3 regions of the Streptomyces sp. NPDC050145 genome follow, and region 3 is predicted to be linked to each of the others. Evidence: riboswitches for the same ligand, from Rfam matches in the RefSeq annotation. Region 3 holds a riboswitch; each other region holds the start of a gene.
The links. Region 3 has a riboswitch for cyclic di-AMP ahead of ACIBTU_RS22925 (C40 family peptidase). Riboswitches for the same ligand answer to the same signal wherever they lie in the genome.
Positions count from the first base shown of each region.

Region 1: another riboswitch for cyclic di-AMP. It lies ahead of ACIBTU_RS27330 (NlpC/P60 family protein); the one in region 3 lies ahead of ACIBTU_RS22925 (C40 family peptidase).
Region 2: another riboswitch for cyclic di-AMP. It lies ahead of ACIBTU_RS18585 (LysM peptidoglycan-binding domain-containing M23 family metallopeptidase); the one in region 3 lies ahead of ACIBTU_RS22925 (C40 family peptidase).

Region 1 is NZ_JBITJS010000014.1:149,719-151,972, reverse strand. It holds gene ACIBTU_RS27330 (NlpC/P60 family protein) at 31-1,245, opposite strand; cyclic di-AMP (ydaO/yuaA leader) riboswitch at 1,253-1,456, opposite strand; gene pcrA (DNA helicase PcrA) at 1,734-2,254, shown strand, end outside.
Region 2 is NZ_JBITJS010000008.1:327,056-329,309, reverse strand. It holds gene ACIBTU_RS18595 (DUF6126 family protein) at 1-101, shown strand, start outside; gene ACIBTU_RS18590 (tyrosine-protein phosphatase) at 117-914, opposite strand; cyclic di-AMP (ydaO/yuaA leader) riboswitch at 1,294-1,474, shown strand; gene ACIBTU_RS18585 (LysM peptidoglycan-binding domain-containing M23 family metallopeptidase) at 1,480-2,217, shown strand.
Region 3 is NZ_JBITJS010000011.1:119,712-121,965, forward strand. It holds gene ACIBTU_RS22920 (DUF6328 family protein) at 1-389, opposite strand, end outside; gene ACIBTU_RS22925 (C40 family peptidase) at 458-931, opposite strand; cyclic di-AMP (ydaO/yuaA leader) riboswitch at 935-1,061, opposite strand; gene ACIBTU_RS22930 (hypothetical protein) at 1,484-1,792, opposite strand; gene ACIBTU_RS22935 (ATP-dependent Clp protease proteolytic subunit) at 1,800-2,254, opposite strand, start outside.

The DNA.
Region 1 (2,254 bases), on a different contig from region 3:
TCCACCGCCCGAACGTAACCGTGAGCGACGTCAGGCGGGGCGCACCACGCTGTGGATCGACGCCGTGCCGTCGTAGTAGATGGACTCCTCGCGCACGTACGCGCCCGGCTTCGGGGCGTGGATCATGATCCCGTCGCCCTTGTAGATGCCGACGTGACTGATGTCGTCGTAGAAGAAGACCAGGTCACCGGGCTGGATGTCGGACAGCGGGACCGTCGTGCCGAACTCCACCTGGTCCCAGGTGGTGCGCGGCAGCGAGACCCCGGCCGCCTTCCAGGCCGCCCCGGTCAGCCCCGAGCAGTCGTACGAGTCCGGGCCCGTCGCGCCCCACACGTACGGCTTGCCCTCCTGGGCCTTGGCGAAGGCGAGGGCCTTCGCGGCCTTCGTGGCGTACGAGGTGTCCGTCGAGCCGGAGCCGCCGGTCGAGGAACCCGAACCGGTGTCCGAGCCGGAGCCCGTCGAGGAACCGGACCCGGAGGCGTCCTCCTGCTGCTGCGCCTCCTCCGCGGCCTTCCGCTTGGCCTCTTCCTCGGCCTTCTGCTTCGCGGCCAGCTCGGCGGCCTTCTTGCGGGCCGCCTCCTGCTTCTGCCGCTCGATCGCGGCGAGCCGCGCCTTCTCCTCGGCTGTCAGATCCGACAGCAGCTTCCGCGCGTCGGCGAGCTTGGTCTGGACGGTCTGCTTGGACGTCTTCAGCTCGGTCTGCGACGTGGTCAGCTGCTTGAGGCTCTCCTGCGCCTCGGTGCGCTTCTTCGCCGTCTCGCGCTGCTGCACCTGGTAGTCGTCGACCGCCTTCTTCTGGCGGGACGTCAGCCGGCTCATCAGCTGGTCCTGGGCGAAGTAGTCCTCGGGGTTCTCCGCGAGGAACATCGTCGCCGTGTCGCTCACCCCGCCCGTGCGGTACTGCGCGGCGGCGAACCGGCCCAGCTCCTCGCGGGCCGTGTTCATCTTCTCGGTGCGCTGCGCGATGTCGTCGAGGAGGTGATCGACCTGCTTCTTCTTGCCGGTGGTCCGCTCCTGCGCCGCGTTGTACTTCTGCGTGGCCACCTCGGCCTGGCGGTAGAGCGTGTCGACCTTCTTCTGCACCTCTTCGAGGCTCGGCTTCGCGGGCTGGGCCGGAGCGGCCTGGGCCGTCTGCGAGAGCAGGGCGACGGAGGTGAGGGCCGCGGTCGTGATGCCGACCGCGGAGGTCGTACGGGTGCCTCCGGTCATCCGGGAGCGGGTACGCGGCTTGCGGTGCGACGCCAAAGCAGGCGACTCCTTCCGTGGTCCGCCTACCGAGTTAGCTGTCGGGTTCGGGCCCGTGCCCATCGCTTCGGTGCGCGGTGGTGCACGTCGTACGGAAGGCTGCCCTACGGTCAACCATCCGGCGCCGCCGGACTGTTGACCGATTCACCCCAAGGTCGGTGGGTCCCCGGTTCCCTGCCTCTCGGCGTACGGGACTCGGCGGGGGCTGCCCGCTCGCCGCGTTGTTCGCGGGCGGGGGGACGGGCTGCCCGCGCAGCACCGTAGCCAACTCGTGTTGCTGCTGTGAAGGTTGATGTTCGATATGCCCGATACATTTTCGTGACCATTTTCATGATCTCTACGCCGCGGGCCCCGAACGGGCTTTGCTGTCGCGCTGGGTGACCGGGTCATCGCAAAGGGTGTCGTGAGGGGTGTCTCCGTGAATGCGAGGAGCGTCTCGGTGAAGGTGACGGCGGGCTGTCGGTGGGGCGGCCTAGACTCGGAGAGCGATGAGCAGCCTCTTTGACGACAGCTTCCTGGCCGGCCTCCAGTCCCCCGCGGAGGAGCCCCCGCCGCCGCCCGAGGACGACCCCGAGCACCACGGGGCCCCCGAGCCGCTCCCGGACGACCTGTTCGGGGGGAAGTTCGACGCGCCCGTGGACCGGGACACGCACTACCGCGACGGGGCGCCCCGCCCCGCCCTGGACCCGGCGGCCCTCCTGGACGGGCTGAACGAGAACCAGCGGGCGGCCGTGGTGCACGGCGGCTCCCCCCTGCTCATCGTCGCCGGCGCCGGCTCCGGCAAGACCCGCGTCCTCACGCACCGCATCGCGTACCTGCTCGCCCAGCGCGGCGTGCACCCCGGCCAGATCCTCGCGATCACGTTCACGAACAAGGCCGCGGGCGAGATGAAGGAGCGCGTGGAGGCCCTGGTGGGCCCGCGGGCGAACGCGATGTGGGTCTCCACCTTCCACAGCGCCTGCGTCCGCATCCTGCGCCGCGAGTCCAAGAGGCTCGGCTTCACGTCCTC
Region 2 (2,254 bases), on a different contig from region 3:
TGCCGCGCGGCATCCTGGTGCGGGTCCTCCTCTACGTCTTCGCGGGACACGCCTTCGCCGGGTTCATCTACCTGCTGTTCACCCTGGGCGCGAACCGGTAGCCGTCCACGCGGAGGTCAGACGAGCAGCCGCTCCCGCAGCCGGTCGCGGTCGGCCGCGGTGAGCCCGAGCCCCTCCGCGAAGTAGCGCTCCGTGCCGCCCCAGGTCTGCTCGATGGTCTCGAAGGCCGCGCGCAGGTACTCGGCGCGCGCGTCGAACAGCGGGCTGAGCAGCTCCATGACCTCGGCGGAGTAGGCGTCCGGGGACGTGGAGCTGCGGTGCACCTTGTAGCGGCGGTGCTTCGCGTTCGACTCCAGGTAGTCCGCCTCGATGGCCTCGCGCTCGACGCCGACCGCGAGCAGCGTCACGGCGATCGACAGACCGGCCCGGTCCTTGCCCGCCGCGCAGTGCATCAGCGCGGGCACGCTGTCCTCGGCGATGGAGCGCAGTACGCGGCTGTGCTCGGCGGTGCGGTCGGTGATGATCGACCGGTACGAATTGATCATGCGGTCCGCGGCGCGGCCCCCGGAGAGCACCGAACGCAGCTGGGCCATGTCGCCCTCGCGGACCATCTTCCAGAACTCGGAGCCGTCCGCCGGGTCCGACAGCGGCAGGTTCACATTGCGCACACCGGGCAGCGCGACGTCCGCGCCCTCCAGCTTCTGGTCCGCCGCGTTGCGGAAGTCGAAGATCGTGTGCAGGCCGAGCCCGGAGAGGAACGCCGCGTCCTCGGCCGTGGCGTGGGCGAGGTGCCCGGAGCGGAAGAGCACGCCGGGGCGCACGCGCCGGCCGTCCACGGTGGGGAGGCCGCCCACGTCGCGGAAGTTGCGCACTCCGGTCAGCTCGGGCTCGGTGGACGGGGCGTGCTGCGTCACGGGTGCTCCTCCCGGTCGGGTCACCGGCGCTGCTCGCCGGCGGGCGCGCTCCCGACGATACGACATGGATTCAGAGGGCAACCATGTGTCCGTTTTGGCCTATTCATCATTAACTGTCCGCAGATTTACGGACGTTGTCGCCCGGCGCGTGAGCAGCGTCATATCCGTGACGGTCCGTGGTGGATCTTCCGGACCGATTTCCCGGGAATTCCTTACGGTAAGGCGCCGGTAAAGCGGGCGGGATAGACGCAGGGTGACGCAGGAAAGGCATGAACGATCAAGAAAAGGCAGGTCAGAGGGAATTCGGAACTTGTCGCTTCGTTTCTTGCTGCCCTACGGTCACGCTCATTCCGGTCGGAACGCCTAGTCCTGCCGCCGCCCGGATTCCTCACTACGACCCGTGACGGCAGGAGCGGGGGACCCACAGGCAAGAACGCCGCCCGGGAATTCCCCACAGCGGCTCGGGGTGAAGTCGTGTCCCTGTCAGGAATGGCGAGGGCGCGGCCGGACATCTCCCGTCCGAACCCGACAGCTCACCTCGCAGGCGACGGAGAGGAATCTCGTCATGCCCGCACAGGGTAAGCACCGCCGTCCGAAGTCCCACCGCCTCGGCCGCGCCGCCGCCGTCGTCACCGTCGGCGGTGCCGCGCTCGCGCTGCCGCTGATCGGCGCCGGCGGTGCGCAGGCCGCCACCGCCCAGACCTACACGGTCAAGGCCGGCGACACGCTCTCCAAGATCGCCAAGGCGGAGAACGTCGAGGGCGGCTGGAAGAAGCTCTACGCGGACAACAAGTCCGTGATCGGCTCCGACGCCGGCCTGATCAAGCCGGGCGAGAAGCTCACCCTCGGCTCCGCCGCCAAGGCCAGGACCACGGCCACGCAGGCGAGCACCTCCACCGCCGCCTACGTGAAGCCGGTCGACGCCCCCGAGGGCACGCCGTACCACCAGAACGGCAGCATGTGGTCCAGCGGCTACCACACCGGCACCGACTTCGTCGTGCCCACCGGCACCCCGATCAAGGCCGTCGCCGCGGGCACCGTCGTCTCCGCCGGTGACGGCGGCGCGTACGGCAACCAGGTCGTCATCCAGCACGCCGACGGCCACTACTCGCAGTACGCCCACCTGTCCCAGCTCGGTGTCTCGGCCGGCCAGGCCGTCTCCGCCGGCACGCAGATCGGCCTCTCCGGCGCGACCGGCAACGTGACCGGCCCGCACCTGCACTTCGAGATCCGCACCACGCCGGACTACGGCTCGGACGTCGACCCGGTCGCGTACCTGCGCGCGCACGGCGTCTCCATCTGACCCACGCGCATGATCCACACTCGGCGCCCGGATATTC
Region 3 (2,254 bases):
GCCGCGATGCCCGCGGCGCGGTTCAGCGTCACGTCGACCACCAGGAGCACCGAAGCGCTCAGGGCGAGCACCAGCGCCGCCATGCCGCAGGCCGCGAGCCGCGAGGACACCCGCACGATCTGCGGCTTCGCGCCGAGGTGGAACAGGACGCGGTGCACGGCCGCCGGCGCGGTCAGCAGGGCGGCCGCCAGGACCGCGAGCAGCAGCGTCGTCACGTACGTGGCCCGCTGCACGGTGTCCAGGGACGGGAAGCGGGCCGTGAACGCGAGGGTGAGCAGGAAGGCGAACAGGAACTGCACCCCGGTCTGCATGACGCGCAGCTCCTGCAGCAGCTCACCGAAGTTGCGGTCGGCCCGCTCCAGCGGCGTCTCGTTGCGCTCGTCGTCCATGACGCATGGGTAACCGCCGGCGCGGTTCTCAACCCCTCACGACCCCCCGGGCGGCCGTGCGGCGGGCCTCAGCGCACCCGGCCGTACCAGACGCTCTTCGTCCAGATCTTCTGCAGCCGCACGACGTCCCCGGTCTTGGGGGAGTGCCAGATGCGTCCCTTCCCGGCGTAGATGCCGACGTGGTAGACGCTGCGGCCCGAATGGAAGAACACCAGGTCACCCTGCTTGCGGGTGGAGGCCGAGACATGGCGGGTCTTGTTGTACTGCTGCGCGGCGGTGCGGGGCAGGCTCTTGCCCGCGCGCTTGAACGAGTAGAGCGTCAGTCCGGAACAGTCGAACCGGTGCGGCCCGGTGGCGCCCCACCTGTAGGGCGCTCCCTTCTTCGAAGCCGCGATCTGCAGTGCCTTGGTGGAGGCTGTCGCCGCCGAGGCCTCGGCGGCCGCGCCGGGGACCATCAGGCCCGCTCCGGCGACCGCGAAGGTCAGGGCCGAGGCCGTTCCGGCCCGGCTGAGCAGCGAGGGAACACGATTGAGCGCAGTCATGCGCAACCCTTCGTCAACCGCCTGCGAAGGATGACCTGTCGGGTTCGGACTGGCGAAGACGCCCGGCCGCACAACGCGGCTTCACCCCAAGGGCCCCTCGCCCGCAACTCCGGCTGAGCTGCGGCGGCGGCCCGTCGTACCTGGGTCCTCCACTCCTGCCGATGCACTTCTGTCGACCTGGCATCCGTGCGGCGGCAGGACTCGGCGTCCGCACGGACCGCCCCGCCGCTGTGGCGGGGGCTTGTCGTCGGAAGGGATCTTGACGCACTCGTGTCGTGAAATCCGAGTTGAACCAGCGGTAAGTGAGGCTCCTCACGCTTGGCCCGTTCAGGTGGACAGTGCGGCATTCGATCTTCGGTCGAGGGTGTCGACCATGCCCGTACCAGCGGCGGAACCGAAGATTCCGCTGTCCGCCTACGGTTCTGGCGCAACTCCTTCGGCCCCTAAGTGCGTACGGGCGTCTACGCCGAACGGGGGTACCTCTTCTGGCTCGTTTGGGTCGCCCCGCAGACGCTTCGGGCCGGATCGAGCCGTCGATGACCGCGGAGGTCCTCAACCGACCGTTTCGGGCGGCAAAGTGACCCTCTGTGTTCGCCTCTCGCCGTCGAGGACCCGCAGCGCGCGGGCGAGGGTCGCCGCGTGGACCTGGCTCTCGCCCCTCCGGTGCATCAGGTCGAGCGCGTCCCGCAGTTCGGTCGCCCGGCTCACGAGCGCCTGCGCCGCGCGCAGCCCCCGGTAGGTGTCGTCGCCCCGCGCCGGATTGATCCGCGCGATCAGATCGACCACCTCCAGATAACGGTCGATGAGCTCGCACTCGGCCCGTGTCAGCGAGGGCAGGGGCGGCAGTTCGGGTGGGTACATCGACGTGTCACCTCCGTCCGGGCGTGCCCTGCGCCGACGACTTGCGGCTCTGCACGACCTGGTCCACCAGGCCGTGCTCCAGGGCCTGTTCGGCCGTGAGGACCGTGTCCCGCTCGATGTCCGCGTGCACCTGGTCCCGGGACCGGGACGAGTGCCGCGCGAGCATCTCCTCCAACTGCTCGCGCATCCGCACGATCTCCCGCGCCTGCAGCTCCAGGTCGGTGGGCTGCCCCTGGACCGGCTCCGGCAGGGCCGGCTGGTCGAGCACCACGCGGGCGCCCGGCAGCATCGTCCGCTTCCCGGGAGCCCCGGCCGCGAGCAGCACGGCCGCGACCGAGGCGGTCTGCCCCAGGCAGGTCGTCGCGACCTCGCAGCTGACGAACTGCATCGTGTCGTAGATCGCGGTCATCGCACTGAACGAGCCGCCCGGGGAGTTGATGTACAGGGCGATGTCCCGGTCGG